DNA from 3 places in the Streptomyces sp. NPDC051105 genome. Region 1 is predicted to be linked to each of the others. Evidence: riboswitches for the same ligand, from Rfam matches in the RefSeq annotation. Region 1 holds a riboswitch; each other region holds the start of a gene.

What was found. Region 1 has a riboswitch for thiamine pyrophosphate ahead of AB0N16_RS35130 (thiamine ABC transporter substrate-binding protein). Riboswitches for the same ligand answer to the same signal wherever they lie in the genome.
Region 2: it holds a riboswitch for thiamine pyrophosphate, as region 1 does, so the genes downstream of both, thiC (phosphomethylpyrimidine synthase ThiC) here and AB0N16_RS35130 (thiamine ABC transporter substrate-binding protein) in region 1, are expected to answer to the same signal.
Region 3: it holds a riboswitch for thiamine pyrophosphate, as region 1 does, so the genes downstream of both, thiO (glycine oxidase ThiO) here and AB0N16_RS35130 (thiamine ABC transporter substrate-binding protein) in region 1, are expected to answer to the same signal.

What each region holds. Positions count from the first base shown of each region.
Region 1 covers NZ_JBFBBR010000019.1:13,353-23,920, forward strand. Annotated here, with positions in the region: gene AB0N16_RS35120 (ABC transporter ATP-binding protein) at 1-1,001, opposite strand, end outside; gene AB0N16_RS35125 (iron ABC transporter permease) at 1,001-2,599, opposite strand; gene AB0N16_RS35130 (thiamine ABC transporter substrate-binding protein) at 2,680-3,747, opposite strand; TPP riboswitch at 3,828-3,935, opposite strand; gene rlmN (23S rRNA (adenine(2503)-C(2))-methyltransferase RlmN) at 3,960-5,066, opposite strand; gene AB0N16_RS35140 (hypothetical protein) at 5,454-5,627, shown strand; gene AB0N16_RS35145 (cytochrome P450) at 5,819-7,060, opposite strand; gene AB0N16_RS35150 (phosphatidate cytidylyltransferase) at 7,214-8,263, opposite strand; gene AB0N16_RS35155 (hypothetical protein) at 8,285-8,500, shown strand; gene frr (ribosome recycling factor) at 8,560-9,117, opposite strand; gene pyrH (UMP kinase) at 9,263-10,021, opposite strand; gene tsf (translation elongation factor Ts) at 10,230-10,568, opposite strand, start outside.
Region 2 covers NZ_JBFBBR010000006.1:182,057-192,624, reverse strand. Annotated here, with positions in the region: gene AB0N16_RS17220 (YibE/F family protein) at 1-1,516, opposite strand, end outside; TPP riboswitch at 1,588-1,765, shown strand; gene thiC (phosphomethylpyrimidine synthase ThiC) at 1,758-3,578, shown strand; partial or broken gene AB0N16_RS17210 (LysR family transcriptional regulator) at 3,830-3,937, shown strand; gene AB0N16_RS17205 (hypothetical protein) at 4,027-4,896, opposite strand; gene AB0N16_RS17200 (metallophosphoesterase) at 5,077-6,165, opposite strand; gene AB0N16_RS17195 (LacI family DNA-binding transcriptional regulator) at 6,451-7,563, opposite strand; gene hisC (histidinol-phosphate transaminase) at 8,002-9,081, shown strand; gene AB0N16_RS17185 (cytochrome ubiquinol oxidase subunit I) at 9,350-10,568, shown strand, end outside.
Region 3 covers NZ_JBFBBR010000008.1:8,119-18,686, reverse strand. Annotated here, with positions in the region: gene AB0N16_RS20565 (NAD(P)/FAD-dependent oxidoreductase) at 1-547, shown strand, start outside; gene AB0N16_RS20560 (hypothetical protein) at 579-1,580, opposite strand; gene metF (methylenetetrahydrofolate reductase [NAD(P)H]) at 1,637-2,560, opposite strand; gene thiE (thiamine phosphate synthase) at 2,705-3,352, opposite strand; gene AB0N16_RS20545 (Rv2175c family DNA-binding protein) at 3,387-3,752, opposite strand; gene AB0N16_RS20540 (FAD-dependent oxidoreductase) at 4,000-5,238, opposite strand; TPP riboswitch at 5,368-5,479, shown strand; gene thiO (glycine oxidase ThiO) at 5,477-6,646, shown strand; gene thiS (sulfur carrier protein ThiS) at 6,643-6,843, shown strand; gene AB0N16_RS20525 (thiazole synthase) at 6,847-7,641, shown strand; gene pknB (Stk1 family PASTA domain-containing Ser/Thr kinase) at 7,762-9,723, shown strand; gene AB0N16_RS20515 (deoxyribonuclease IV) at 9,758-10,568, shown strand, end outside.

The DNA.
Region 1 (10,568 bases):
GCCGCGTCGAACTCGACGCCCACCGCGTCCCCGGCCTCCGGCGCCTCCCGCAACGCGCAGGCGGCCTCCAGGCGCGGGCCATCCTGGGGCTGGAGGTGGACGGTGACATGGGTGCCCTGGAAGGTGCGGGCGGTCACCGTGCAGGGCAGCCCCGCCTCGGCCGCCACGAGCCGCACACCCGCGGGCCGTACCAGTACGGTGCGGGACCCCTGGGGCGCGTTCCCGGGCAGCGGCAGCTTCCCCCAGGGCGTGACCGCGACCGAGCCCTCGACGGTCGCCGGGACCACGTTGCCGAAGCCGAGGAAGCGCGCCACGAACTCGTCGGCCGGCCGCTGCCAGACATCGAGGGGCGTGCCGGACTGGGCGATCCGGCCGTCCCGCATCACCACCACCCGGTCGGCCAGCGCGAAGGCCTCGCCCTGGTCGTGGGTGACCGCGAGCACGGTCGTGCCCAACCGGCCGAACAGCTCCCGCAGTTCGACCACCAGCCGCTCCCGCAGCGAGCGGTCGAGCTGTCCCAGCGGTTCGTCGAGCATCAGCAGCCGGGGCCGGGGCGCCAGCGCCCGCGCGAGCGCCACCCGCTGCTGCTCACCGCCGGAGAGCCCGGCCACCGCCCGCCGAGCGGCCCCCGGCAGCCCGACCAGTTCCAGCAACTCGCCGACCCGCTCGGCCTGTTGCTCCTTGCCGGCGCCACGCATCCGGAGCCCGAAGGCCACGTTCCCGCCCACGTCCCGCTGCGGGAACAGCTGATGGTCCTGGAACATCAGCCCGACCCCCCGCCGATGGGCCGGTACCCGCGTCTGATCCTGTCCGTCGAGCAGCACCCGCCCCTCGTCCGGCGGTCGCAGACCCGCCACCACCCGCAGCAGCGTCGACTTGCCGCTCCCGCTGGGCCCGAGCACACACACCACCTCGTGCTCGGCGACCTGGAGGTCCACGGCGTCGAGCACGGGCCGCCCGCCGAACCGCACGGTGGCCTGCTCCAGTTCGAGAAGCGGCATCAGAACTCCCCCGTTCGGTCGGTCCGCAGCCGCTCCAGCACCAGCAGCGCCACCGCGCACACCACCATCAGAATCGTGGAAAGGGCCATCGCCTGGCCGTAGTTGAGATCACCGGGGCGGGACAGCAACCGCGCCACGGCCACCGGCAGCGTCGGGTTGTCCGGCCGCGCGATGAACACCGTCGCCCCGAACTCCCCCAGCGACACCGCGAAGGCGAACCCGGCCGCGACCAGCAACGCCCGCCGCACCATCGGCAGATCGACCTCCCGCCACACCCGCCACGGTGAGGCCCCGAGTACGGCCGCCGCCTCCCGCAGCCGTTCGTCCACGGCACGCAGCACGGGCAGCATGGTCCGTACGACGAACGGCACCCCGACCAGTGCCTGTGCGAGCGGCACCAGGATCCAGGACTGCCTGAGGTCCAGCGGCGGCTTGTCGAGGGCGATCAGGAACCCGAAGCCGACGGTCACCGCGGACACCCCGAGCGGCAGCATCAGCAGCGCGTCGAAGCCCCGTACCAGCCGCCCCGCGTCCCGCCGGGCCAGCGCGGCGGCTGCGAGGCCGCCGATCACCACGGCGATGGCGGTGGCCGCGACGGCGTATTCGAGTGAATTGACCACCGACTGGACGGGCGCGACCAGGAAGGTGCCCCCGTCGGCGGCGCCCAGCGCCCGGTAGTAGCCGAACCCCCCGTCGAGCGACCGCCGTACCAGCACGGCCAGCGGCAGCACGAGGAGTACGGCGACGGTGGCGAGGACCCCGCCGAGCAGTGCCCACTGCCCCGCCCCGCGCGGCCGGCGTGCCGTCACCGACGGGTCCACCAGCCGCAGCGCGCTCTCCCGCCGCCGTACCGTCCACGCGTGCACGGCGAGGATCGCACCGACCGCGACGAACTGCACGATCGTGAGGACGGCTGCCGTGGAGAGGTCGAAGATCTCGGAGGTCTGCCGGTAGATCTCCACTTCGAGGGTGGAGAAGGTCGGCCCGCCGAGGATCTGGACCACCCCGAAGGAGGTGAAGGTGAACAGGAAGACCATCAGCGCGGCGGCGGCCACGGCGGGCGCCAGCGCGGGCAGGGTGACCTTCCGCCAGGCGCCCAGCGGCGAGTCGCCGAGCATCCGCGCGGCCTCCTCCTGCCGAGGGTCCAGTTGGGCCCACAGTCCGCCCACGGTCCGTACGACGACCGCGTAGTTGAAGAAGACGTGCGCGAGCAGGATGGCCCAGACGGTGGTGTCCAGTCGTACGCCCCACAGTTCGTCCAGCAGTCCGCCGCGGCCGACCAGGGCCAGGAACGCCGTACCGACCACCACCGTCGGCAGCACGAAGGGCACCGTGACCACGGCCCGCAGCACCTGCTTGCCCGGGAAGTCCAGGCGGGCGAAGACATAGGCGGCCGGCAGCGCCACCAGCAGGGTGAGCGCGGTGGAGGCGAGCGCCTGCCAGGTGGTGAACCACATGACGTGCCGGATGTCGGACTCCCCGACGACCTCGGCGATCCGCCCGAACCGCCACACCCCGTCGACCTTCAGCCCGCGCGTGACGATCGCCGCGACCGGCCACGCGAAGAAGACCGCGAAGAACGCGACGGGCACGAGCATCAGCCCGAGCCGTGCCGCCCTCCCGCGCCTGCCGGCTGCTTGAGCACGAGCCGCTTGAGCACGATCTGCTTGAGTACGCGCTACTTGAGTACGAGTGACGTCCACGTCTTGACCCACTGGTCACGGTTGGCGGCGATCTTGTCGGGCGCCATGGTCTCGGGGTCCTTCGCGGCGGGACCGTACTTGGTGAACTCGGCGGGCACAGCGGCCCCCTTGACCACCGGGTACACGAACATGTTCAACGGCATGTCCTCCTGGAACTCCTTGGAGACCAGGAAATCGACGAACGCCTTGCCGCCCTTGGTGTTCTTGGCATTGCTCAGCAGCCCGGCGAACTCGATCTGACGGAAGCAGGTGCCGGTCGCGACGCCGGTGGGAGCGGTGCTGGGTTTCGGGTCGGCGTAGATGACCTCGGCGGGCGGGGAGGACGCGTACGACACGACGAGCGGCCGGTCGCCCTTCGCCTTCTTGCCGCCCGCCGAACCGGAGAACTCCTCGTTGTAGGCCTGCTCCCAGCCGTCGACGACCTTGACGCCGTTGTCCTTGAGCTTCTTCCAGTAGCCCTGCCATCCCTCATCCCCATACTCCGCGGCGGACCCGAGCAGGAAGCCGAGCCCCGGCGAGGACGTGGCCGCGTTCTCGGTGACGAGGAGGTTCTTGTACTGCGGCTTGACGAGGTCGGCGTAGGACGTGGGCGGGGTCAGCTTGTGCGCGCTGAAGTAGGCCTTGTCGTAGTTGACGCAGATGTCGCCGTAGTCGATGGGGGTGACCCGGTGCTTGCCCGCGTCGAGTTGGTAGTCCGTGCCGACCTGGTCGAGGCCCTTTGCCTGGTACGGCTGGAAGAGACCGTTGTCGAGGGCGCGGGAGAGCAGGGTGTTGTCGACGCCGAAGAAGACGTCGCCCTGCGGGTTGTCCTTGGTCAGGATCGCCTTGTTGACGGCCTGGCCGGCGTCGCCGTCCTCGAGGACGTTCACCTTGTAGCCGGACTGCTTCTCGAAGTCCTGGAGCACGCTCTTGGAGACGGCCCATGAGTCGTGGCTGACCAGGGTGACGGTCTTGGAGTCGGTCTCGGTACCCGACGACGAACACGCGGACAGCGTGACGAGGCCGAGTCCCACGGCCGCGGCCAAGAAGGTCTTGGTGTGCACTGGTGTTTTCCTCCTGGGGTGGACCAGGAAGAGACGCGGCCCCGCCCAGAGGATCTGATCTTCTGGGCAGGGCGCAACAGCTTGAGTGATGACCGAACTTCCTACCCAGAATGACCTGGGCGAGGTTCAGAGGGTCTGCGGCCCGGTTGCCGCACTCTCAGCGCTGTGGCGCTCCCCTGTCGGAATATGAAGATGTACCTACGGCCCTCAGATTACCGCTCGGTGGCCGCGAGCTGACCGCAGGCTCCGTCGATCTCCTGACCACGGGTGTCCCGGACGGTGACGGGTACACCGTGCGCGGCGATCGCCTCGACGAACGCCTTCTCGTCCTCGGGCCGGGAGGCGGTCCACTTCGAGCCCGGCGTCGGGTTCAGCGGGATGAGGTTGACGTGGACGGGCTTGCCCTTGAGCAGGCGGCCCAGCCGGTCCCCGCGCCACGCCTGGTCGTTGATGTCGCGGATGAGGGCGTACTCGATCGACAGCCGCCGCCCGCTCTTCTCGACGTACTCGAACCCGGCGTCGAGCACCTCGCGTACCTTCCACCGCGTGTTCACGGGGACGAGGGTGTCGCGCAGCTCGTCGTCGGGAGCGTGCAGGGAGATCGCGAGCCGGCACTTGAGTCCCTCGTCGGCGAACCGGTGGATGGCCGGCACGAGCCCGACCGTCGACACGGTGATCCCGCGCTGCGAGAGACCCAGCCCGTCCGGAGCCGGGTCGGTCAGCGCCCGGATGGCGGTGACGACCCGCTTGTAGTTGGCGAGCGGCTCGCCCATCCCCATGAACACGATGTTGGAGAGCCGCGCCGGACCACCGGGCACCTCCCCGTCCCGCAGCGCCCGCATCCCGTCCACGATCTGGTGGACGATCTCCGCGGTGGACAGATTCCGGTCGAGGCCCGCCTGCCCGGTCGCGCAGAACGGGCAGTTCATCCCGCACCCCGCCTGCGAGCTGATGCACATGGTCACCCGGTCCGGGTAGCGCATCAGCACGGACTCGACGAGCGTGCCGTCGAACAACCGCCACAGCGTCTTGCGCGTCGTCCCCTCGTCGGTCGACAGATGCCGGACGACGGTCATCAGCTCGGGGAACAGCGCGTCCCGCAGCCGGTCCCGGGAGCCGGCCGGGATGTCCGTCCACTGCTCGGGCTCGTGCGCGTACCGCGCGAAGTAGTGCTGCGCGAGCTGGTTGGCACGGAACGGCTTCTCACCGATCTCGGCCACCGCGTCCTTGCGCTCGGCAGGCGTGAGGTCGGCAAGATGCCGCGGCGGCTTCTTGGCTCCGCGCGGCGCGACAAAGGTAAGTTCTCCGGGCTTAGGCATGGCTGTACCAGTGTCGCAGATCCAATTGGGTGACCTGGGGCCACGGCTCGCGAGGGCTGTCGTCGGTAGGCGCTACCAGTCGTGACTGAGCGGCTTCGGACGGCCCGGAGTCGGCCCGGCCGAGGGGGCTGCGCGTCCCGGCCGAGCTGCCACGGTCGTCGTTGCGGTCCACTTACGCGGAGTGGACCGTCCGTGGCGATACGTGCCGCCGCGACGAAGGCGTCGAGGCGATCATTCGGGCGGAAGCGGATCTGGGATCCGAATCGACGGGCGTCTCCCCGCCGGGTCCGTGGGACCCCGGCCGTCCGTCACCAGCACATCCCACCGGGGCTTTTCCCCTTTGTCCGGAGGGGCACACGGTCAGTGAGACCCCACGGAGGTGCCGAGATGAGCGCCGGAGAACGGGCCAAGGCAAAGGCCGAACAGATCGTCGGAAAGACCGTGCGGAAGGCGGCCCACGCGGTGCACAAAGAGACCCTCGCGGCAAAGGGTGCCGCTCTCGAGACACGGGGCAAGTTGCGGGGCGCGAAAGAACAGGCCAGGGGCTCCTTCAAGCGCTGACCGCGCTACCCGTCAGATACCCATCGGGTGACCTGCGACCGTCGCTCCGGACGGCCGTCGCCGACCGCGCCGCAGATGACCCCAGCGGGAGATCGCGTACGCCGTGAGCGTCCTCATTACCGCAAGCGTGCCTTTACCGCGGCCCTGGGTTCGAAGAGCGGCCGGACCGGTAGCAGGGCGGTGCCCGCCGGTCACCACGTCACGGGCAGGGTGCGCGGGCCGCGGATCAGGCCCTGGCGCTGGAACTCGACCTCCTCGGCAGGCACGGCCAGGTGGATGCCGGGGAAGCGGGTGAGGACCGAGCCGATCATGATCTCGGCCTCCATACGGGCCATGATGGCGGCCATGCAGTGGTGGGGCCCGTGCCCGAAGGCCAGGTGGGGGCCGTCGGTGCGGTCGAAATTCAGGTCGTCGGGGTCGGGGAAGACCTCGGGGTCGCGGTTGGCGGCGACATACGCGTTGTAGATGACCTCACCGGCCCGGATCAACTGGCCGCCGACCTCGACGTCCTCGATGGCGACCCGCGGGATGCCGACGCCGTTGCGGTGCGGGACGAAGCGGAAGAGTTCGTCCACGGCCTTGGGGAGCAGTTCCGGCTCGCGGCGCAGCCGCTCCAGATGACGGGGGTGGGTGAGCAGTGCGTACATCATCGAGCCGCTGTTGTTGCGGACCGCGTGACCGCCGCTGACCTGGATGGCGGTGGCCAGCGAGATCGCCTCGTCGCCGGTGATCTCGCCGGACTCGGTGGCCAGCGCCAGCACTCCCGCGAGGTCCTCGCGGGGCTCCTCGCGGCGGTGCTGGAGCAGTTCGGCGATCCGGGCCCGGGTGGTCCGGGCAGCCTCCTTGGCGCGCTCCTCGGCGTCGGCGCCGGCGGACAGCAGGGCCTCACCGGTCGCCGCCCAGCGGTGCCAGTCCTTCTCGTCGACGCCGAGGAAGTCACGGATGACGGCGATCGGGAAGGGGCCGTGCAGATGCTCCATGAGGTCGGCCGGCGGTCCGGCGGCCGCCATCACGTCGAGCAGTTCGGCGGCCCTACGCTCGGCCTTCGGCCGCAGTCGCTGCATGGCCCGCCCGGTGAAGGCACGGGCGACGACCCGGCGCAGCCGGTTGTGCCGGGGCGGGTCGATGTACTGCAGGCCTGCCGTCTGCGAGGCCACGGGCTCCGGGCGCATGCTGGTGACGTCGCGGCCGACGACCTGTTCGCGGGAGAAGCGGGGGTCGGAGGTGACGAAGCGACAGTCCTCGTACCGGGTGATCAGCCAGGCGTACCCCTCGCCGTGCGCGAGTTTGATCCGGGTGACCGGTTCGTTGCGCAGCATCTCGTCGAGGAACGGGTCGGGGTCGAGGGCGGGCAGGTCGTCGACGGGCCAGAACCGCACCGGAGGAGGCGGGGTCTGGGGCGGCGTGGAGGCCGGGGCCGGGTCGAGGGGCATGGGCACACTCCTGCGCGTCGGAGACACAGCGTCCTCACAGGGAGTGTGCCTCCCACCGGACTGACCATGCGATTTCTGCTGCGTCATCCGGGGCCGACAGCCGTCGAGCCCCCGCCCTGCGAAGGACGGGGGCTCGACTACGACAGGTGTGGGTCAGCCACTGCCGACGAAGAGCACCATCAGCAACCACACCACCGGAGCCGTCGGCAGCAGCGAGTCCAGCCGGTCCATGATGCCGCCATGGCCCGGGAGCAGTGTGCCCATGTCCTTGATGCCCAGGTCCCGCTTGATCATGGACTCGCCGAGGTCGCCGAGGGTGGCGCTGGCCGCGACCGCGAGGCCCAGCAGCAGGCCCTGCCACCAGGTGCCGTCGTCGATCAGGAACTGCATGCACAGCGCGCCCGCGGCCATGGCGAACAGCACCGCGCCGACCAGGCCCTCGCGGGTCTTGCCGGGGCTGATGCGCGGGGCGAGCTTGTGGGTGCCGAAGCGCCAGCCGACCGCGTAGGCGCCGGTGTCGCTGACCACGGTGAGGAGGAGGAAGGTGATCACCCGGCGGGGGCCGTCGTCCGCGGTGAGCATCATCGAGACGAAGGTCGCCAGGAACGGGACGTAGAACGCCGCGAAGAGGCCCGCCGTGACGTCCCTGAGGTAGCCCTCGGGGGGTTCCGTCATCCGCCAGACCAGGACCGCGAGCCCGGTGAGCGCCAGGGCGACCCAGGCGCCCTCGGCACCGCGGGCGTAGCCGGCGACCACCATCGCCGCGCCGCCCAGTGCCAGCGGGACCAGGGGCGCCTTGATGCCCTTGCGCTCCTGGAGCCGGCTGGTCAGCTCCCACAGGCCCACCACGACCGCGACCGCGACCACGCCGACGAAGACGGCCTTGACGACGAACAGGGACGCCACGATCACGACGCCCAGTCCGACGCCGACGCCTATGGCCGCACCCAGGTCCCGACCCGCGCTCTTCTTCTGCGGCGCGGGCGCCGGCTGCGGGGCGTCGGGCATGGGCTCCGGATTCTGCGGCGCCGCCGCATGGGGCAGAGGCTGCGCCGACGGGGTGTCGTCGCGGTACGTCCCGTCGCGGGACGTACCGTCCTGGAAGGTCTCGTCTCGGACCGAGGGGCCGCTCAGCCGAGCGGCCCCTCGGTCGTCGTCCTGGTCTCCGCCGTACGGTGGTGCGTCGTCGGGCACGATGGGCATGGGGCGAGTCTGCTGCGCGTCATGCGCATCGTACGCGGGACCCGCCGGGGCGGCTCCCTGGACATGTCCCTGGCCATAGCCATGGGTATAGCCGTGGTCGTACCCCTGGCCGGGAACATGGTCGTACCCCCGGCCTTGGACAGGACCCCGGTCGTCGTACCCCTGACCCTCGCCGGGACCCTGGTCGTACCCCTGGCCGCTGCCCTGATCGACCGGGCCCCAGTACCCGGCCGGTGAACCGGCCTGCCCGGCCTGCGCACCGGCGTGTGGCGGCGCTCCCCAGGATGAGTCGTTCATCAGACTTCGAGAAGCTCCGCTTCCTTGTGCTTGAGGAGCTCGTCCACCTGCGCGACGTACTTCGCGGTGGTGTCGTCGAGCTCCTTCTCGGCGCGACGGCCCTCGTCCTCGCCGACCTCGCCGTCCTTGATCAGCTTGTCGATGGCGTCCTTGGCCTTGCGGCGGACGGAACGGATGGACACCCGGGAGTCCTCCGCCTTGCTCTTGGCGACCTTGATGTAGTCGCGGCGGCGCTCCTCGGTGAGCTCCGGGAACACCACACGGATGATGTTGCCGTCGTTGCTCGGGTTGACGCCCAGGTCCGAGTCGCGGATCGCCTGCTCGATGTTGCGCAGCGCGCTCTTGTCGAACGGGGTCACGACCGCCATGCGCGGTTCCGGTACGGAGAACGAGGCCAGCTGGTTGATCGGCGTCGGCGCGCCGTAGTAGTCGGCCACGATCTTGTTGAACATCGCCGGGTGCGCACGACCGGTGCGGATCGCGGCGAAGTCCTCCTTGGCAACCACGACGGCCTTCTCCATCTTCTCCTCGGCCTCGAGGAGGGTCTCTTCGATCACCACTTGCTCCTGCGTGTCTTGAGTAAGGCCCGGCTGCGGTTCCTGTGCGGGCGGCGGCCGGCTGCGTCGCGTCTTCTTTCCTGCACGGTTCCCGACCGGCAGGACATTGTCCATCCCCCGGTCAGGGTGCGTCAGGCGGTGCCGGTCAGGCCCGGCTGCCCTGGTCACCCACCAGCGTGCCGATCTTCTCACCCTTGACGGCCCGCGCGATATTGCCCTCCGCGAGCAGCTCGAACACCAGGATCGGCAGCTTGTTGTCGCGGCAGAGCGTGATCGCCGTGGCGTCGGCGACCTTGAGCTCGCGGGTGATGACCTCGCCGTAGCCGAGGGAGTCGAACTTGACGGCGTCGGGGTTTTTCTTCGGGTCGGAGTCGTAGACCCCGTCCACGCCGTTCTTGCCCATGAGCAGCGCCTCGGCGTCGATCTCCAGGGCGCGCTGGGCGGCGGTGGTGTCGGTGGAGAAGTACGGCATGCCCATACCGGCGCCGAAGATGACCACGCGGCCCTTCTCCAGGTGGCGCACGGCGCGCAGCGGGATGTACGGCTCGGCGACCTGGCCCATGGTGATCGCGGTCTGCACCCGGCTGTCGATGCCCTCCTTCTCCAGGAAGTCCTGGAGGGCCAGGCAGTTCATCACCGTGCCGAGCATGCCCATGTAGTCCGAGCGGGCCCGGTCCATGCCGCGCTGCTGGAGCTCGGCGCCGCGGAAGAAGTTGCCGCCGCCGATGACGACGGCGACCTCCGCGCCGTCGCGGACGACGGCCGCGATCTCACGGGCGATCTTGTGCACCACGTCGGGGTCCACGCCCAGGCCGCCGCCACCGGCGAACGCCTCTCCGGACAGCTTCAGCAGAAACCGGCCGCGTACTTTGCCGTCGTCGCTCTTCTGAGCCTTGGTGGTCATGGAGATCCCGCCTCTTTCACGTGGTGCACATACGAAGAAGGCCATTGCCGGTGGGGTCGCTTTTCGCTGCCCATGCGCGGCAATGGCCTCCTCGTCAGATCTGCTGCCGTCCGTCACGACCCTGGGTCTGGCCGGGTACCCGGACGACTGCTGTCGACCGACCCTACCGGGATTTCCCCGCGGGTCGCGCGTCGATCGCGGTACGGACTCAGATGCCGACCTTGATGCGCGTGAAGCGCTTCAGGGTGACACCGGCCTCGTCCAGAACCTTCTGGACCGACTTCTTGTTGTCGAGCGCGTACGGCTGGCCGAGCAGCGTGGCGTCCTTGAAGAAGCCGTTCAGACGACCCTCGACGATCTTCGGGAGCGCGGCCTCGGGCTTGCCCTCGGCGCGGGTGGTCTCCTCGGCGATACGGCGCTCGGACTCGACGACGTCGGCCGGCACGTCCTCCTTGGAGAGGTACTTCGGCGCGAAGGCGGCGATGTGCTGGGCGACGCCCTTGGCGATCTCGGCGTTCGGCTTGTCGAGCTCGACGAGGACACCGAT
Region 2 (10,568 bases), on a different contig from region 1:
GCTTCCGGCGACGCCCTCGCCCGCCACGTGCCGGGGCCTCCACGGCCGCGACGGCTTCCTTGCTCTGCCGGTCGGCCGAGACCACCAGCGCCGCGAGCAGCGTGGTGACCGGCACCGAGGCGACCAGGCCGATCGAGCCGACCAGCGTGCGCACGATCTCCTCGGCGACCAGCTCACTGTTGGCGACCGTCGCCACGCTGCTCTGTGCGATCGAGAAGAGCAGCAGCAGCGGCAGCGCGGCGCCCGCGTAGGCCAGGACGAGAGTGTTGACGACGGAGGCGATGTGGTCCCGGCCGATGCGGATGCCCGCCCGGTACAGCCCGCGCCAGCCCATCGTCGGGTTGGCCTCGTGCAGCTCCCAGACGGCCGATGTCTGGGTCACCGTCACATCGTCCAGGACACCCAGCGAACCGATGATGACGCCGGCCAGCAGCAGACCACTCATGTCGATCGACGGGTACAGGCCGTGGATCAGCCCGGTGTTGTCGTCGGTGTTGCCGGTGAGCGCGGCCCAGTCGATGAACTCCGAGCCGAGGACGCCGATCAGGCACAGCGAGACCAGCGTGCCGAGCACCGCCACCGAGGTCCGGGCCGACAGGCCGTGGCACATGTACAGGGCGATCAGCATGATGGCGCTGGACCCGACCACCGCCACCAGCAGCGGATTCGAGCCCTGCAGGATCGCGGGCAGGATGAACAGGGTCAGCACCAGGAAGCTGACGGCCAGCGCGACCAGCGCCATCACACCACGCAGCCGGCCCACCACGACGACGGCGAGTGCGAAGATCCCGGCCAGCAGGGCCATCGGGAACTTCCGGTTCACGTCGGTGACCGAGTACTGCAGGTCCTTGGGCGCCGAGGGCTCGTACGCGACCACGACCTTCTCGCCCTCGTCCAGCTGACGTGACTGATCGGGCTGCACGATCTCGGTGAACGTGCGGCCCTTGTCCTTGCCGGTGTCGACCCGGACCGTGGCCTTCTTGCAGGTGCCGTCCTCCTCCTGCTTCGCGGAGCTGCCCTCCGAGGTGGAGGTGTCGCCGGTCGAGCTGTCCCCGGAAGCGTTGACCGACTTGCAGCTGACCGAGACGACCTTGGTGACCGTGGCCGCCTGCGTCTGCCGGTCGAAGCCGACGCCGGTGCGCTCGTGCGACGGGGCGCCACCGGGCCAGAGCACCACGAGGCCGACGACGACCGCGGCGGTGAAGGGGATGAGGATCGCCGCGATGACCTTGCGCAGATGCTTGGAGACCGGCGCGGCGGGGCCGTGGCTGTGCGAGTGACCGTGCCCGCCGCCTGACCCGGAGCCGCCCTGGCCGGATCCCTGGCCGGGCGGGTGGCCGAGAGTATGGCCGTCGTCGTGACTGTGGGCGTGCCCCTGGTCGTACTGGTGGCCCTGCCCGTGGTCGTGTCCGTCACCGGCACCATGGCCCCCGTGGCCGGTTCCGCCGCCCTGTGCGGCGCCGTTGCCGCGCCTTGGGTCGGGGGGCGGATAGGGGTGCTGCTGTGTCGTGGTCACCGCCCGATCATCGCAAGAACGGCAGGGGCCCTCTGTTCACCGCGCCCGAATTGACGCTAGCGTGGAGGCACCTTTGCACACGCGGGAGCTCGGAGCACCGGGCTGAGAGGGCGCTGACCTCCGTATTCGCGATGTTCCACGTGGAACGAGTGATGTTTCACATGAAACGCCGCCTGACGGAAGCCGCTGCGTCGACCGCCGAACCTGTTACCGGGTAATGCCGGCGTAGGGAGTAGGTCTCATGGCCAACAAGGACGTACGCACGCCTGCCTTCAGCCAGGACGAACAGCCCATTGCGGGCGAAACCCCCCAAGGAGCAGGGAAGTCCATCGGCTGGCACAAGGGGTATGTCGAGGGTTCGCGCCCCGACCTTCGGGTGCCGGTCCGTCAGGTGCATCTCACCAACGGGCAGTCGGTCACGCTCTACGACACCTCCGGCCCGTACACCGATCCGCTCGTCGAGACCGACGTCCGCAGGGGCCTGCCGCCGCTGCGGGAGAACTGGATCATCGCCCGCGGCGACACCGCCGAGTACGCGGGCCGCCCCGTCCGTCCCGAGGACGACGGGATCAAGCACACCTCGCCGCGTGGCGGGCTGCGCAACCTGGACGCGGTCTTCCCGGGCCGCCCGCGCCAGCCGCGCCGCAGCCGGGACGGCGAGGCGGTCACACAGCTCGCGTACGCCCGCCGGGGTGAGGTCACCCCGGAGATGGAGTACGTCGCCATCCGGGAGAACGTCTCCCCCGAAGTCGTCCGTGAGGAGATCGCGGCGGGACGGGCCGTGCTGCCGGCCAATGTCAACCACCCGGAGATCGAGCCGATGATCATCGGCAAGCGGTTCCTGGTGAAGGTCAACGCCAACATCGGCAACTCCGCGGTGACTTCCTCCATCGAGGAGGAGGTGGAGAAGATGACCTGGGCAACCCGCTGGGGCGCCGACACGGTCATGGACCTCTCCACCGGACGCAACATCCACACCACGCGCGAGTGGGTGCTGCGCAACTCCCCCGTCCCCATCGGCACGGTTCCGCTCTACCAGGCCCTGGAGAAGGTCGACGGCCGGGCCGAGGAGCTGACCTGGGAGATCTACAGGGACACAGTCGTCGAACAGGCCGAGCAGGGCGTGGACTACATGACCGTCCACGCGGGAGTGCGCCTGCCGTATGTGCCGCTCACCGCCCACCGCAAGACCGGCATCGTTTCGCGCGGCGGGTCGATCATGGCGGCCTGGTGCCTCGCGCACCACAAGGAATCGTTTCTGTACGAGAACTTCGAGGAACTCTGCGAGATTCTCGCCGCTTACGACGTCACCTACTCGCTGGGTGACGGCCTGCGCCCGGGCTCCATCGCGGACGCCAACGACGAGGCTCAGTTCGCGGAGTTGCGCACGCTCGGGGAACTCAACCGGATCGCGAAGCGTTTCCATGTACAGACGATGATCGAGGGCCCGGGCCATGTCCCGATGCACAAGATCAAGGAGAACATCGACCTTCAGCAGGAGATCTGCGATGAAGCTCCGTTCTATACGCTCGGCCCGCTGACCACGGACGTCGCGCCGGCGTACGACCACATCACCTCCGGTATCGGTGCCGCGATGATCGCCTGGTGGGGCACGGCGATGCTCTGCTACGTCACGCCCAAGGAGCACCTCGGCCTGCCCAACCGCGACGACGTCAAGACCGGCGTGATCACCTACAAGATCGCCGCCCACGCGGCCGACCTCGCCAAGGGCCACCCGGGTGCGCAGGAGTGGGACGACGCGCTGTCCGACGCCCGCTTCGAGTTCCGGTGGGAGGACCAGTTCAATCTCGCCCTGGATCCGGACACGGCCCGCGAGTTCCACGACGAGACGCTTCCGGCGGAGCCGGCGAAGACGGCCCATTTCTGCTCCATGTGCGGGCCGAAGTTCTGCTCGATGAAGATCAGCCACAGCATCACGGAGCGGTTCGGTGCTGGGGCGGCTGAGGGGGTGTCTCCCGAGGAGGTTGCGGAGGGGATGCTCCAGAAGTCGAAGGAGTTCGCGGCCAGCGGAAACCGGGTGTATCTGCCGCTGGCGGAGTGAGTTCCTGGCCGAGGTGCCGGTCCGGGTTGTCGGACACCCTGGACCGACGCCGTCGGCTCGGTCACCCTTCGGCGTCCTGCGGGTACCAGCGCAGCTCCACCGCGTTGCCGTCCGGGTCGCGGAGGTAGACCTGCGGATCCGGTCTCATGAGTGACTGGATGGGGGTGCCTTCCATGATCGGCCGGGGGGCGAGCCATCAAGGCGTGATCGGCATACGACCGTTGAGCCGGATTAAGCGCCGAGGTGGGCTCATGCTGGAGCGACTGGAGACCGAGATCTTCCTGACGCTTGCCGAGGAACTGCACTTCGGGCGGACCGCCGAGGTGTTGGGGATCACGACCGGGCGGGTGCGCCAGATGACTCCGCGAGCGCTCTGCCGGTCGGCTTCGCGTCCGTGTCTCGTGACCGGGTGTCCGGCTTGCGCCCCCGGGCGGGGGCGCAAGCCGGGTTATTCCGGCTGGTGTTCCGGGCCTCCGAAGTCCGGGCTGGTGTAGTCCGGGCTCGTGAAGCTCGGCCGGGCGGTGGGTGCGGTGCCGTCGTCGGTGCTGAAACCGGGACGGTCGTAGCCGAGACGCGGCATCCGGCCCCCCGGGGCCGACGGCGTCGTAGGGCGCAGTCCGGCCGTGCCGGGTTCGGTGGCCAGAGCTTCCCGCAGGAAGGGGAGGATGCCGCGCTCCAGCAGGGCGTCCCGCCAGGCGTCCCTGGCCTTGGCCACCTCCCCACCGGGTTCACCGTAGGCTCCGGCCTCCAGCGAGGGACTGTTGCGCAGTGCGGTGAGCAGCAGCCCGGTGCCGGCCATGAGGATGGCGGCCGCGGTCACGACGCCGAAGACCCAGCCCGCGGTGAGCATGGTCTGGGCGAACGCCGGAGCCGGGTCCAGCATCTTCAGGGCGTAGCCGACGAGCAGGAAGATCGCGGCGGCGGTACCGGCGAGCACGGGCGCCAGGACCAGGGCGAGCGCGAAGCCGCCGGCGCCGGTGGTCTCGGCGGCCTCGCCGAGGGTGGTGGCGAGCCCCATCGCACCGCCCGTGGCCGACTCCGCGGAGTCGGCCTCATGGACGGTGGCCGGGGTGGACCGCGCCGGATTGCGCAGTTCCTCGCGGACCTTCACATAGTGCTGGTACTCGGTCGCCGCGGCCGCCGCTATCAGTGCGGTGGCGTTGAGCGCCATGGTGCGCAGCTGTTCGGAGTTCAAATGCTGGCCGGAACCGGCCAGTTCGGGACGGTAAGGGGCGGAGCGCAGCGCCTCATCGAGGATCCGCTCGTATTCCTGGCGGTCCTCGCTGTGCAGGTGCTGCGGAACGCTGTTCATGTGCATCCCCCGATGCTCCGTAGGGCTTGGGGCTCGCACGCCAGCGAGCCGTCGGGCAGAAACGGAGGGGAGCCTGCTACGGATAAACCGATGGTAGAGCCGTTAAGGCACGCGGTGACAGGGGGTTGCCGGAAATTGGGGGTGGCCCGCGTGTGACATCGGGGTACAGAACAGCGTGCCGAACGCTCAGACGTCCAGCGGAAGTTGCCTGACCAGCAGCTTTCCGGCCATGGTCACTCCGCCGTCCATGGCGATGGCGAGCCCGTCCGCGTAGACGTGCGGTCCTTCCACGACGGGGCCGGTGTTCTCTTCGCCGTCCTCGGAGCCGACGTCGCCCAGCAGATAGGGAATCGGGCTGTGCCCGTGAACGATGCGGGTACCGCCGTACGTATCGAGAAGGGAACGGACGGCGTCTGCACCTCCCTCGTCCCGGAAGGAGAACCGCTTGGTGAACTTACGGAAGAGATCCCAGACCTCGTCCGCGTCGTTTCGCGTGATGGTCTCGCGGATCGTGTCGTTGACCGCCTCGATCGAGTCGCCGTAGTCGAGGTAGGCGGTGGTGTCGGAGTGGACGAGCAGATAGCCGTCGACCTCCTCGACCGCGTCCAGGCGGGCCATCCACTGGAGGTGGTGGTCCTGGAGCCGGTCCATGTCGGTCTTCTGGCCGCCGTTGAGCAGCCAGGCCGCCTGGAAGGTGGCGGTACCCGCGCCGGAGTTGACGGGGGTGTCGCCGAACCGCTTGGCACCGAGCAACAGCAGCTCGTGGTTGCCCATGAGAGCCTTGCAGTAGCCGCCGGCCGCGGCCGCCTCGGCGGACAGCCGCATCACCAGGTCGATGACTCCGATCCCGTCCGGTCCCCGATCGGTGAAGTCGCCGAGGAACCACAGCCGGGCCGTGCCCGCGCACCAGTGCCCGTCCGCGTCGATCAGCCCCTGCTCCCGCAGCGCGTCGATCAGCTCGTCGAAGTAGCCGTGCACGTCCCCGACCACGTACAGCGGGCCGGGACCCGCCGCGAGCTGAGCGGCCGGGGCGGTGGCCGGGTCCACGGGCATCTGGAGCGTGTCCCCGCGGTTGATGACGGGCAGATCGCGCTGGGTGGGCGTGTACCCCTCGGGATATCCGTCGGGGTACGGCTCGTCCAGCGCCGGTGCGACGTCGCCGGGGTGGGTGCTCTGGACGTACGGACCGGTCTCGTTGACGTACGCGGGCACCCGGAAGTCGCGCAACGCCGCCGTCCGTTCCGCTTCGGGTCCCTGACCGGCCCCCTGAGTCATCAGACCCCTCCACCATCGCGCCGCATCTGCACCGCTTCGGACTGCCTGGTCGCAGCGGCCCGCGGTGTCGTGCGCCCATCATAGGAACGCCCGTCGCGCCGTGTGATGACCCAGGGGTGGTGAATCGGAGCAGGACTCCAGTTCAGCGCGGCTTTCGCCCCGATTGGGCAGGGGTTCGACCACCCGCCGTTCACCTGCCGGCCGTCACTCGACGACGCCCGGCAGGCGCGTCGGCCGCCTCCGTGTGCGTACGGATCGGCCGTGCGTGCGTACGGGCCGTCCGTGCTACTCCTCCTCCGGTGCCCGAGGCGGGCTGACCGTGGTGCGCTGCGGGCGTCGCTGGGAGGAGGTACGCACGATCAGTTCGGTCGGTATCACCTGCTCGACCGGCTGGTCCGACTCCACTCCCTCGATCGCGTCGATGAGCAGCTGCACCACCGCTGTCCCGATGCGGCGTGGCTTCAGGGAGAGCGTGGTGATGGGCGGCTCGGTGTTGGCGTACACGGTCGACTCGCTGCAGCACACCAGGAGCAGGTCGTCCGGCACGCGCAGCCCGTAGCGGCGGGCTGCGGCGAGCAGGTCGGTGCCGTTGGGGTCGAAGAGGCCGTAGACGGCGTCGGGGCGGTCCGGGCGGGCCAGCAGCCGGTCGGCGGCGACGGCGCCCGCACAGGGGTCGTGCGCCGGGTAGGCCTCGTAGACCGGGTCCTGGCCGACGCGTTCGCACCAGCGCAGATAGGCGGTGGTGGACAGATGGGTGTACGTGTCCGTCGTGGTGCCGGTGAGGAGGCCGATCCGGCGGGCGCCGGCGTCGGCGAGATGGTCGAGGATGCCGAGTACGGCGGCCTCGTGGTCGTTGTCCACCCAGGCGGTGACCGGGAGCGAGCCGGCCGGGCGGCCGTCGGAGACCACCGGCAGTCCCTGCCGGACCAGCTCGCTGACCACCGGGTCCTGGTCGGAGGGGTCGATGACGACCGTGCCGTCCAGGGCGACGTTCGACCACACGTCGTGGCGTGAGGTCGCGGGCAGGATCACCAGGGCGTAGCCGCGGGCGAGCGCGGCGGAGGTGGCGGCCCGTGCCATCTCGGCGAAGTACGCGAACTCCGTGAAGGTGAAAGGTTCATCCCCGTACGTCGTCACGGTCAGGCCGATGAGTCCCGACTTGCCGGTACGGAGGGTACGGGCGGCGGCCGAGGGGCGGTACCCCAGCCGGTCGGCGACCTCGCGGACGTGGCGCCGGGTGGCGTCCGGGAGCCGGCCCTTGCCGTTCAGGGCGTCGGAGACGGTCGTGATGGAGACTCCGGCGGCGGCGGCCACATCTCTGATGCCCGCCCGGCCCGGCCGGCTGCCTCGCCGAGAGGTTTCCGCGCGGCTCACCTGGTGCTTCCCTGCTGCTGTCATGGCGAGCCGATAGTAGGGCTCATGCGGTGGGGTAGTGCGGACGCATATGCACGCGTTGACAGGCACGTTTCTGCAAGGGCAAAGGGGGTCAACTACCTTAGAAAGAAAGTCAGTTGAACGATCCAATGGGGAGACGTGACGTGTCGGCACGTATGGGCCTGCCAAGTGCCCCATGTCTCGAAGAGGTCTCAACTCACCTTCACGGGTGATGCGCGCCACGGCGCGAGCCACCGGCGCGTAGATATATGTAGGGCGCGCCCCCGAAAAATGCGCCTTCGTGCGGTGATGCCCGTGATGCCGGTGGGACGGATGAGGTCAGGTCGCCGCCTACGGGCCTGCTCCGCTGCTGTACGCAGCGGAGCCGAATCCTCATAAGGTGAGCAGTATTGGATGCCGGCGGTGCGGACGGTTCCGTCGGTGGTCGCGAGGAGGACTGTGGTGAGCGAGACGAGCCCCAAGCTGCGCGCCGAGCTGGAGGGTATCCCCACCTACAAGCCGGGCAAGCCTGCCGCGGCGGACGGCCCGGTCGCCTACAAGCTCTCCTCCAACGAGAACCCGTATCCTCCGCTGCCCGGCGTGATGGAGTCCGTGACCGCGGCCGCCGCCGCCTTCAACCGCTACCCGGACATGGCGTGCACGGCACTGATGAACGAGCTGTCGGACCGGTTCGGCGTCCCGCTCGGCCATCTGGCCACCGGCACCGGCTCGGTCGGAGTCGCCCAGCAGCTGATCCAGGCGACCAGTGGCCCCGGCGACGAGGTGATCTACGCCTGGCGGTCCTTCGAGGCGTACCCCATCATCACGCAGATCAGCGGTGCCCGCTCGGTCCAGGTGCCCCTCACGCCCGGCGACGTGCACGACCTGGACGCGATGGCGGACGCGATCACCGACCGCACCCGCCTGATCTTCGTCTGCAACCCCAACAACCCGACCGGCACGGTCGTGAAGCGGGCCGAGCTGGAGCGGTTCCTGGACCGGGTCCCCGGCGATGTGCTGGTGGTGCTCGACGAGGCCTACCGGGAGTTCATCCGCGACCCCGAGGTACCCGACGGCGTCGAGATCTACCGGGAACGACCGAACGTCTGTGTCCTGCGGACCTTCTCCAAGGCGTATGGCCTCGCCGGGCTGCGCGTCGGCTTCGCGATCGCCCATGAGCCGGTGGCGGCCGCGCTGCGTAAGACGGCGGTGCCGTTCGGCGTGAGCCAGCTCGCCCAGGAGGCGGCGATCACCTCACTGCGGGCGGAGGACGAGTTGCTCGGCCGGGTCGGCTCGCTGGTGTGCGAGCGGCAGCGTGTGGTCGGGGCGCTTCGCGCCCAGGGCTGGACGGTTCCGGAGACCCAGGCAAACTTCGTGTGGCTGCGGCTGGGGGAGCGTACGACGGCCTTCGCGCAGCTCTGTGAGGAGCATGGCGTGGTCATCCGGCCGTTCCCGGGCGAGGGTGTCCGGGTGACGGTCGGGGAGACCGAGGCGAACGACATCTTCGTGAAGGCGGCGGAGAACTTCCGCAAGGAGTTCTAGCCGCAAGAAGCTCCAGCAGTAGGCCAGTTCCACACGCACGGGGTCGCTGTCGAGGCGGCCCCGTTGCGTATGGGTTTCACGTGAAACCGAGGCCGGTGGGGCGACGTGACGGAGAAGACAGGACCCCCCTGCCTGCGTTGAAAATCCGTACGTCATAATGGCTTGTGAATGTGAATGCATTCACAAGCGTGTCCCTTTTGATCCGCGATGTCTGCGACAAAAGGGGCAACCTGCCGCTGCACTACGGCGACGTAAGGAGGCTGACGACGTGGACCTGGCCCTGGCGCCGGAGACATTGGCGCGTTGGCAGTTCGGCATCACCACCGTCTACCACTTCCTGTTCGTCCCGCTGACGATCTCACTGGCCGCCCTCACGGCCGGACTGCAGACCGCATGGGTGCGCACGGAGAAGGAGAAGTACCTCAGGGCGACCAAGTTCTGGGGCAAGCTCTTCCTGATCAACATCGCGATGGGTGTGGTCACCGGCATCGTGCAGGAGTTCCAGTTCGGCATGAACTGGTCGGACTACTCGCGGTTCGTCGGTGACATCTTCGGTGCCCCGCTCGCCTTCGAGGCGCTGATCGCGTTCTTCTTCGAGTCCACCTTCATCGGACTGTGGATCTTCGGCTGGGACAAGCTGCCCAAGAAGATCCATCTGGCCTGCATCTGGATGGTCTCCATCGGCACGATCCTGTCCGCGTACTTCATCCTCGCGGCCAACTCCTGGATGCAGCACCCCGTCGGGTACAAGATCGACAAGGCGAAGGGGCGCGCCGAACTGACCGACTTCTGGGCCGTTCTCACCCAGAACACCGCGCTGGCCCAGGCCTTCCACACGCTGTCCGCGTCCTTCCTGACCGGCGGCGCGTTCATGGTCGGCATCGCCGCCTTCCACCTGTTCCGCAAGAAGCACATCACCGTGATGAAGACCTCGCTGCGGCTGGGTCTGGTCACCGTCGTCATCGCCGGCATGTTCACCGCGATCAGCGGTGACACCCTCGGCAAGGTCATGTTCAAGCAGCAGCCGATGAAGATGGCCGCCGCCGAGGCCCTGTGGGACGGCCAGAAGCCGGCGCCCTTCTCGATCTTCGCCTACGGGGACGTGAGCAAGGGCCACAACACCGTCGAACTGTCCGTCCCCGGCCTGCTGTCGTTCCTGGCCGACGACGACTTCAACTCGTACGTCCCCGGCATCAACGACACCAACAAGGCCGAGCAGCAGAAGTACGGTCCGGGCGACTACCGCCCGATCATCCCCGTCACCTTCTGGGCGTTCCGCTGGATGATCGGCTTCGGCATGGCGTCCTTCGCCATCGGCCTGGCCGGACTCTGGCTCACCCGCAAGAAGTTCATGCTGCCGCAGCATCTGCGGGTCGGTGAGGACGAGGTGCCGCATCTTGTCCTCTTCAAGAACAAGGCCCTCAGCCCGAAGCTCGGCAGGCTGTACTGGCTGGTGGCGATCTGGACGCTGGGCTTCCCGCTGATAG
Region 3 (10,568 bases), on a different contig from region 1:
CGCACTGCGTGGCGGGCCCGAGGCCGGTGCCGCGCACCGCACGATCGTGCACGCCCCGGACGGCGAGACCGAGCTGGACCTGCTGGCCGCGCCCGGCGGCGACCGTCCGGTGCGCCCCACCGTGACGGTGCTGCGCCCCGACGACCCGGCGCTCAGACCGGACGACGACCACGAGTCCGTGGTGCTGTCGGCGGTGCTGTCGACCGATGCCGGCTGGGAGAGCGATCGTACGGCCCGGGTGTGTACGGACTTCCTCCTGGAAGCCGCCGAGGCCGCCGTCCCGGGGCTGCGGGAGCGCCTGATCTGGCACGAGACGCGGCTGCCTGAACAGGTCACGGGGACCGGGGGGTTCGGGGAGATCTCGGCTCCCGCCCTCGCCGCCGGCAAGGGCCGTTTCCTGCACCCGGCCAACACCACCCGGATGCCGGGCCTGTTCCGGGTCGGCGGCCGGTCGCACCCCGGCGGCGGGCTGCCGCACGCCGGCATGTCGGGGGCGCTGGTGGCCGGGCTGATCGTGGAAGGACCGGAGTTTCGCGGCTCGCAGTGAGGCCGGGCCCGCGCGTCACGGAACAGCGGCTTCAGAAACGGTACTGCTCGTCGTACCCGGTGCCGTGCTGCCCCTGCTGCTGCCCCTGCTGCTGGCCCTGCCCGTCACCCTGGTAGGGGTACGGCTGCTCCTGCGGGAGTTCGCCGCCGTAGGTCTCGTCGGCGCGCTGCTGCGGGACCCAGACACCGCCCGCCGGGGTGTCGCCGTAACCGGCGTTGCCGTACTGGTCCTGGGCGTAGCCCTGCTGGTCGTACTGCTGGGTGCCGTAGGACTGGTCGTACCCGGCGCCGCCGTAGGTCTGGTTGCCGATGTACGGGTCGGAGTAGTTGGCGTACTGCTGCTGGCCGTTGGCGTCGTAGCCGTACTGCTGCTGGCCGTAGCCGGAGTAGTCGTAGGCGTAGTTCTGGTCGGTGCCCTGGGCGGCGTACGCCTGGTCCTGGCCGGCGGTCGCGTAGGCGGGGTCGCCGGTGGTGGCGTAGCCGGACTCGTCGTATATGCCGTAGGAGCCGGTGTCGTCGGGCATCGGCTGCGGCTCGTACACCGTCGTGGACTCGGCGGCGGTCGGCTCGGCGGCCCGGGCCGGGGAGAAGACGTCGTCGCGTTCGTACTCGTCGTCGCGGCCGTAGCGCGGGATGCCGCCCGTGGCGTAGGCCGCCTGCTGGTCGGCGTAGGCCGCGTCGGCCGCGTCCGGGTCGGTGGCCTCCAGGCCGGGGTCCTCCTGCGGCTCGCCGCGGCGGCGCTTGATCAGGCCACCGTCACCGCCCTCACCGTCCGCGCCGGGGCGCTTGACGGCCCAGCCGGACTCGAAGCCACGGCGGAAGGACAGCGTGACGTAGGTCTGGCCGACCGCGAACGCGATCGCGCCCAGCCCGATGACGATCACCGACGGAATCAGGACACCGAACACGACCCCGAGGAAGCCGACGAAGGCGAGCAGCCGCCAGCGCAGCCGCGCCTTGTACTGCAGCAGTACCTCGCCCAGCAACCACAGCGCGACGATGCCGAACGCTACGTAGAGGACCGTCCAGCCCATGTACGCCCCTCTCCCAGTGACCGCTACGCAGTGTGTCGTACTCCGGTGCGGCCGGTCTAGGCCCGCGGGGGATGGTGCAGGCCCAGGTTCTCGTGGATTTCCAGCGTCGCCGTGGAGCTGTTGAGCGTGATGAAGTGCAGTCCGGGGACGCCTTCGGCCAGCAGCCGTGCGCAGAACTCCGTGGCGAACTCGATACCGATGGAGCGTACCGCCGCCGGATCGTCTTTGGCTGTGAGGATCCGCTCTTTCAGGGCGTCCGGGAAGGACGCGTTGCTGAGTTTGGGCAGCCGTTCCAGCATCTTCACACTGGTGACGGGCAGGATTTCCGGAATCACCGGCGTCTCGCAGCCGGCCGCGGCGGCCCGGTCGCGAAGGCGAAGGTACGACTCGGGCTGGAAGAACATCTGCGTGATGGCGTAGTCGGCCCCCGCACGGCACTTGTCGACGAAGTGCCGGACGTCGGTGTCCCAGTCGCTGGAGCGCGGGTGCATCTCCGGGAAGGCGGCCACGCCCACGCAGAAGTCACCGGACTCCTTGATGAGCCGGACGAGTTCGGCCGCGTAGGTCAGGCCCCGCGGGTGCGCCACCCACTCCCCCATCGGGTCGCCGGGCGGGTCGCCGCGCACCGCGAGCATGTTGCGGATCCCGGCGTCCGCGTACTGGCCGATGATGTTGCGCAGTTCGGCCAGGGAGTGGTCGACCGCGGTGAGGTGGGCGACCGGGGTGAGCGTGGTGTCGGCGACGATCTGCTGGGTCTCCCTGACGGTGCCCGCGCGGGTGGAGCCGCCGGCGCCGTAGGTCACCGAGACGAAGTCGGGGGCGACCGCCTCGACCCGCCGGAGCGCGCTCCACAGGTTCCGCTCACCCTTGGGGGTTTTCGGCGCCGAGAACTCGAACGAGTACGTGGTCTTGCCGGAGGCGAGCATGTCACGCACGGTGCGTGCGCGGTCAGTCCTGGTGGATGCGGTTCCGAGGGCCATACTCGCAGGTTAGCCAGGGGCGGACGGACACCCAACCGCGCTCGGGACATTTGCCCGGTTTGTCGGCCTCACGTCCGGATACTGGACAAGTTTCCGGACGTCCCCGGAAGAGCCGCGCCGGCCGGAGCGGCCACGGCCGAGGAGCTACGCCGACCGCAGTCGCTTCGCGAACTCGGCCGCCGCGGCGCCCGGGTCGTCGGCCTCGGTGAGCGCGCGGACCACCACCACCCGGCGGGCGCCCGCGTCCAGCACCTGGTCGAGGTTGCCCAGGTCGATGCCGCCGATGGCGAACCAGGGGCGGTCCGTGCCCAGGGCGGCGGTGTACCGCACCAGGTCGAGGCCGGGAGCGGGGCGGCCGGGTTTGGTGGGGGTGGGCCAGCAGGGGCCGGTGCAGAAGTAGTCCACACCGTCCTGGACGGCGGCCGCGGCGGCCTCGGAGTCGGCGTGCGTGGAGCGGCCGATCAGGACGTCCGGGCCGAGGATCGCGCGGGCGGCCGGAACCGGCAGGTCGCCCTGGCCGAGGTGGAGCACGTCGGCACCGGCCGCGTGGGCCACGTCCGCGCGGTCGTTGACCGCGAGCAGCTTGCCGTGCCGGGCGCAGGCCTCGGCGAACACGGCGAGGTGCTCCAGCTCCTCGCCGGCCTCCATGCCCTTGTCGCGCAGTTGCACGATGTCGACACCGCCCGCCAGGACCGCGTCCAGGAACCCGGCGAGGTCGCCCCGCTCCTTGCGGGCGTCCGTGCAGAGGTACAGACGGGCGTCGGCCAGCCGGGCCCGGGCGGTGTCGGTCATCGGTGTGTCCCCCGTTGTGTCGGTACTGGCTGCCTCAGACGGCGAGCGCCTGGGCTCGGCGCTTCACCTCCGTACCGCGATTCTCGCTCAGGGCCTGCGCGGGGGTGCCGGGCAGGCTGGCGTCGGGCGTGAACAGCCACTCCAGCATCTCTTCGTCCGTGAAGCCGTCGTCCCGCAGGAGCGTCAAGGTTCCGGACAGGCCCTTGACGACCTTGTCCCCGTCGATGAAGGCGGCGGGGACGTGCAGCGCGCGGTTCTCACCGCGGCGGACGGCGATGAGCTGGCCCTCCTTGACCAGCTGCCGCACGCGCGTCACCTCGACGTCCAGCATCTCTGCGATGTCGGGGACGGTGAGCCAGGCGGGGACGAGAGCATCGATCTTTGCGTCAATCTCGGTCACGGAACAAGGGTAGGCGTTCCGCCGGGTGGGGCGCGATGGGTGGCGCGGGTACGTGTCGGCGGCCGGGTGCGGGAGAGCGGGGAGGCTGGTCGCGGCCACACGGCGGAGCCGCATATGCCCGCGCGGCGGAGCCGCATATGCCCGCGCGGCGGAGGCCCGTATGCCCGCGCGGCGGAGCCGCATATGTCCGCGCGGCGGAGCCGCATATGTCCGCGCGGCGGAGCCGCATATGTCACAGCCCGCGCCCCTAGCGGGACCCCGCGGTCGCGTTCTTCAGCGGGCGGGACGGATCCGCCAGTGCCTCCGCCTCCATTCGGGTGTTCGCCTCGATCAGGCGGCGGCCCTGGGCCAGGTCTCGTGGGCGGCCCACCGCGAGCAGGGCGACCAGGCGGTCCTCGCGGAGCCAGCAGACACTCCAGGCCGGGCCCGTCGGTTCGCCGCGCCAGATCATCCGGTCGGCGACGGCGTGGTGGCCGGCGTACTGCACGAAGCGGCCGAACTGCTCCGACCAGAAGTACGGCACGGGGTCGTAGACCGCGTCGGACTCGCCGAGGATGTTGGCTGCCACCGTACGCGGGCCCTGGAGGGCGTTGTCCCAGTGGTGGACCAGGAGGCGCTCGCCGTAGCGGCCGGACGGGAAGGAGGCGCAGTCGCCGACCGCGTAGACGTCCGGGACGCCGGTGCGGAGCCGGTCGTCGGCGAGCACCTCCCCGTGCGCGCCCAGGTCGATGCCGGAGCCGGCCAGCCAGGCGGTGGCGGGGCGGGCGCCGATGCCGACCACGACCGCGCCGGCGGGCACCCGCGAGCCGTCGTCGAGCACCACCGCGCCGGGTTCGACACCCGCCACGCGCGCGTGCGTGCGCAGTTCGGCGCCGCTGTCGGTGTACCAGGCGGTCATCGGCGCGGCCACCTCCGCCGGGAGCGCTCCCGCGAGCGGGCGGTCGGCGGCCTCCACGACCGTGACCGCGCAGCCGGCCTCCCGGGCCGCGGTGGTGAACTCGGCGCCGATCCAGCCCGCGCCGACCACCACGATGTCGTGCTGCCGGGCGAGCACGGGCCGAAGCCGCTCGGCGTCGTCCAGGGTGCGCAGCAGATGGACGCCGGGCACGCCCTCGGTGCCGGGCAGCGCGATCGGCTCGGCTCCGGTGGCGAGCACCAGGACGTCGTACGGCACCGGCCCGGCCTCGGTGTCCAGCTCACGGTCGGCGGGGCGGACGCCGAGGGCCTCGCGGCCCAGCGCCAGCTCGATGCCGAGCGTCTCGAAGTCGACCTCGAAGGCGGAGCCCTCCGCCTTGCCGAGCAGCACCGCCTTGGAGAGCGGCGGCCGGTCGTACGGCTGATGCGGCTCGGCGCCGATCAGGGTAAGGGTCCCCGTGAACCCCTGCTCACGCAGGGCCACGGCGGTCTGCACCCCGGCCATGCCCGCGCCCACGACGACCACGCGTCGCGTCTGTGACGTGCTCGGTCGCTGCGTCTGCTCGCTCACCTGATCACCATAGACAAGAACGATAGACAACTGACAAAGAGTCAGTCAGGGGGCGTGCTGGGTGACCTGTTCCACACCGCCGGCGCAGGCCGTCTTACCCGGGCGGAGCCTCGCGGTCTAGGGTGGCCGGTAAGCACACGCGGGAGCCCGGACGCACCGGGCTGAGAGGGAGGCTGGCGGCCTCCGACCGTACGAACCTGATCCGGGTCATGCCGGCGAAGGGAGGGGCTGGACGCCCATGTCCGCACATACGTCCGACGTCCTCGTCATCGGGGGCGGAATCATCGGCCTGGTGACGGCCTGGCGGTCCGCGCAGCGCGGGCTCGCCACCGCCGTGGTCGACCCCGCGCCCGGCGGCGGGGCCGCGCAGGTCGCGGCGGGGATGCTGGCCGCGGTCACCGAACTGCACTACGGCGAGCAGACCCTGCTGGGGCTCAACCTGGCCTCCGCCCGCCGCTATCCCGACTTCGCCGCCGAGCTCACCGAGCTGACCGGCCACGACCTGGGCTACCGGCGCTGCGGCACGCTCGCGGTCGCGCTGGACGCCGACGACCGCGCGCATCTGCGCGAGCTGCACGTCCTCCAGCGGCGGTCGGGGCTGGACTCCGAGTGGCTGTCCGGGCGGGACTGCCGGCGCCTGGAGCCGATGCTCGCGCCGGGTGTGCGTGGCGGACTGCGGGTCGACGGCGACCACCAGATCGACCCGCGCCGGCTGGCGGCCGCCCTGGTGGCCGCGTGCGAGCGGGCCGGGGTGGTCTTCCACCGCGACTGGGCCGAGCGCCTGGAGGTGGTACGGGAGCGGGCCACCGGTGCCGTCACGCGCGCGGGTGCGGCGTTGGGTGCCGGACAGGTGGTGCTCGCCGGCGGAAGCCTGAGCGGACGGCTCGCGGGCGTGCCCGACGACGTGCTGCCGCCGGTGCGGCCGGTGAAGGGGCAGGTGCTGCGGCTGACCGTGCCCGCGCGGTACGCGCCGTTCCTCAGCCGGACCGTACGGGCCGTGGTGCGCGGCGGCCATCTCTACCTGGTGCCCCGGGAGAACGGCGAGCTGGTCGTCGGGGCTACGAGCGAGGAGCTGGGCTGGGACACCACGGTCACGGCGGGGGGTGTGTACGAGCTGCTGCGCGACGCGCACGAGCTGGTGCCCGGCATCACCGAGCTGCCGCTGACCGAGACCCGGGCCGGGCTGCGCCCCGGCTCCCCCGACAACGCGCCGCTGCTCGGGCCGACCCGCCTCGACGGGCTGCTGCTGGCCACCGGCCACCACCGCAACGGGGTGCTGCTCACGCCGGTCACGGGAGACGTGATGGCGGAGCTGCTGACCGGCGGTGAGCTGCCGGAAGAGGCCCGTCCGTTCACGCCGAAGCGTTTCGGCCCCGTCCCCGGCGTACTTCTGGAGCAGACCGCATGAACATCTCCGTCAACGGGGAGCGCCGGGAGATCACCCCGGGCACCGCTCTCGACACGCTCGTGAAGTCGATCACGGCGGCGCCGTCCGGGGTGGCCGCGGCGGTCAACGAGACCGTCGTACCGCGCGGGGAGTGGCCGGGTACGGCTCTCACCGAGGGTGACCGCGTGGAAGTCCTGACCGCCGTACAGGGAGGCTGAGCCATGGCCGACGACGCGCTGGTGCTCGGGGGTACGGCCTTCTCGTCCCGGCTGATCATGGGGACCGGGGGTGCGCCCAGCCTCGAGGTGCTGGAGCGGGCGCTGGTGGCGTCCGGGACCGAGCTGACCACGGTCGCGATGCGGCGGGTGGATCCGGGGGTACGGGGCTCCGTGCTGTCGGTCCTCGAACGGCTGGGGATCCGGGTGCTGCCGAACACGGCGGGGTGCTTCACCGCCGGGGAGGCGGTGCTGACGGCCCGGCTGGCCCGGGAGGCGCTGGGCACCTCGATGGTCAAGCTGGAGGTCATCGCCGACGAGCGGACCTTGCTCCCCGACCCGATCGAGCTCCTTGACGCGGCGGAGACGCTGGTCGACGACGGGTTCACGGTGCTGCCGTACACCAACGACGATCCTGTGCTGGCCCGGAAGCTGGAGGACGTGGGGTGCGCGGCGGTGATGCCGCTCGGGTCGCCCATCGGATCCGGGCTCGGGATCCGCAACCCGCACAACTTCCGGCTGATCGTCGAGCACGCGCGCGTGCCGGTGATCCTGGACGCGGGGGCCGGTACGGCGTCCGATGTGGCGCTGGCGATGGAGCTGGGGTGCGCGGGGGTGATGCTGGCGTCCGCCGTGACACGAGCGCAGGATCCCGAGCGGATGGCGTCCGCCATGCGGGCCGGCGTGGAGGCGGGACGGCTGGCCCGGCTGGCCGGCCGGATCCCCTTCCGCCACTTCGCCGAGCCGTCGTCCCCCACGGAGGGCCTGGCCGCCCTGGATCCCGAACGCCCCGCCTTCTGACCGCCGGCCCGGTCGTTCGGGGCGCGCGCAGCAGCGCGCCGCGTCACAGGTGCGCTGCAAGTCGGCGGTGAAATCTGTCTCACCTGTGGGGGTTTCAGCCGGGGCTCGTACACTCTCGGGGTGGATACGACGCTTCAGGACCCCCTCGTCGGGCAGGTGCTCGACGGCCGTTATCGCGTCGACGCGCGGATCGCCGTCGGCGGGATGGCCACGGTCTACCGGGCCCTGGACGTCCGGCTGGACCGGGTGCTCGCGCTGAAAGTGATGCATCCGGCACTCGCCGCCGACGGGTCCTTCGTCGAGAGATTCATCCGGGAGGCCAAGTCGGTCGCCCGGCTGGCCCACCCGAATGTCGTCCAGGTCTTCGACCAGGGGACCGACGGGCCCTACGTGTATCTCGCGATGGAGTACGTCGCCGGGTGCACCCTCCGTGACGTGCTGCGCGAGCGCGGCGCGCTGCAGCCGCGGGCCGCGCTGGACATCCTGGAGCCGGTGCTGGCCGCGCTGGGCGCCGCGCACCGCGCCGGGTTCGTGCACCGGGACATGAAGCCCGAGAACGTGTTGATAGGGGACGACGGGCGGGTCAAGGTCGCCGACTTCGGGCTCGTACGGTCCGTGGGCAGCGTCACCAACACGACCGGCGCCGTCCTGGGGACCGTGGCGTACCTCGCGCCCGAGCAGGTCGAGAGCGGGGCCGCCGATCCCCGCGTCGACGTGTACGCGTGCGGTGTCGTGCTCTACGAGATGCTCACCGGGGAGAAGCCGCACGACTCGGACTCGCCCGCGGTGATCCTCTACAAGCATCTCCACGAGGACGTGCCGCCGCCGTCCGCCGTCGTGCCCGGGCTGGCCTACGAGCTGGACGAGCTGGTCGCCCACGGCACCGCCCGCGATCCCGAGGCGCGGCCCTACGACGCGGTCGCGCTGCTGGCCCTGGTGCGGGAGGCGCGGGCCGCCCTCCGGGACGAGCAGCTGGACGCCGTACCGCCGCAGGCACTCTCCGAGGCGCACGACATAGCCGAGGACCGGACCAGCGTCCTTCCGCGGTCGCTGACCTCCCCCACGCTCGGCTTCGCTCGCGCGGGGGAACCCCCGGCCCGGCCGCTGCCCGTCAACGAGCCGGACGACAGGGTCGAGATGACCAGCCGGTTCGAGGCGCCGCCGGTGCCGGAGCGGCGGCACGGGACCCGCCGCCGGTCCCGGCGCGGGCTGGTCACGCTCGTCGTCGCCGTACTGGTCCTCTTCGGCGCCGGCACCGGCATCTGGTACATCAACTCCGGCCAGTTCACCGAGGTCCCGCCGCTGCTGTCGAAGACCGAGGCACAGGCCACCGCACGGCTGAAGGAGGCCGGGCTCGACATCAAGAAGGTCGAGCACGCCTACAGCGACACGGTCAAGCGGGGCACGGTGATCAGCACCGATCCGGCGGCCGGCAAGCGCATCCGCAGCAACGACTCGGTGACGCTGACCATCTCGGACGGCCCGGAGACGGTGAACGTGCCGGACGTGCAGGGGCGGACGCAGGCGAGGGCCAGGGCGCTGCTGAAGGCAGCCGGGCTCGAACCGGGCATGGTGACACGGGAGTTCAGCGACAACGTGCCCAAGGGGTCGGTCATCTCCACCGATCCGGGCGCCGGGAGCGAGCGGCACGCGGGGACGGCGATCGCGCTCGTCGTCAGCAAGGGTTCGCCGGTGGACGTCCCGGATGTCACCGGTGACGACCTGGACGACGCCCGGCAGGAGCTTCAGGAGGCAGGGCTGAAGGTGACCGTGTCGGCCACCGAGGTCACCTCCGAGTACGACCAGGGGCAGGTCGCCCGGCAGACCCCGGTGGGCGACGCCCGGGTCGCCGAGGGCGACACGGTGACGCTGACGCTGTCCAAGGGCCCGGAGATGGTCGAGGTGCCGAGCGTGGTCGGGGCCACGGTCGACGACGCGACCAAGCTCCTGGAGCAGTCCGGCTTCCAGGTCAAGGAGGACCGCGGGCTGCTCGGGCTGTTCGGCAACACCGTGAAGAAGCAGTCGGTGGACGCCGGGGGGCAGGCGCCCAAGGGGTCGACGATCACGATCACCATCCGGTGAGGGGGGCCGGTCCGTGGCGTGACACCCTTGACGGGTGAAGAGTCACCCGTCCCGTCCCTCCGGCGCCCCGCGGTCCGGTCCCTCCCGCAACCCGGTCGGCGGTCATGTCCCGGTGGCCGGCGGCCTGCACTCGGTGGGGCTGTCGTACGCCCGTGAGCTGAAGGCCGAGACCGTGCAGGTCTTCGTCGCCAACCCGCGCGGCTGGGCCACGCCGGCGGGCAGCCCGCAGCAGGACGAGGCGTTCCGCGCGGCCTGTGCGGAGGGGTCGGTCCCGGCGTACGTGCACGCCCCGTACCTGATCAACTTCGGCTCGCACACCGAGGCGACCGTGGAGAGGTCGGTGGAGTCGCTACGGCACTCGCTGCGGCGCGGCCGGGAGATCGGGGCGCTCGGGGTGGTCGTGCACACCGGGAGCGCGACCGGCGGGCGGGCCCGGGACGTGGCGCTGAAGCAGGTCCGGACCCATCTGCTGCCGCTCCTCGACGAGCTGACCCACGACGACGACCCGTTCCTGCTTCTGGAGTCCACCGCCGGGCAGGGCGCCTCGCTCTGCTCGCGGACCTGGGATTTCGGACCGTACTTCGAGGCCCTGGACGCCCATCCGAAGCTGGGCGTCTGCCTGGACACCTGTCACATCTTCGCCGCCGGGCACGACCTGACCGGGCCGAGCGGGATGCACCAGACGCTGGACCTGCTGGTGGACACGGTCGGCGAGGGGCGGCTGAAGCTGATCCACGCCAACGACTCCAAGGACGTCGCCGGCGCGCACAAGGACCGGCACGAGAACATCGGCGCCGGGCACATCGGCGAGGATCCGTTCCGTGCGCTGATGACCCACCCGGCGA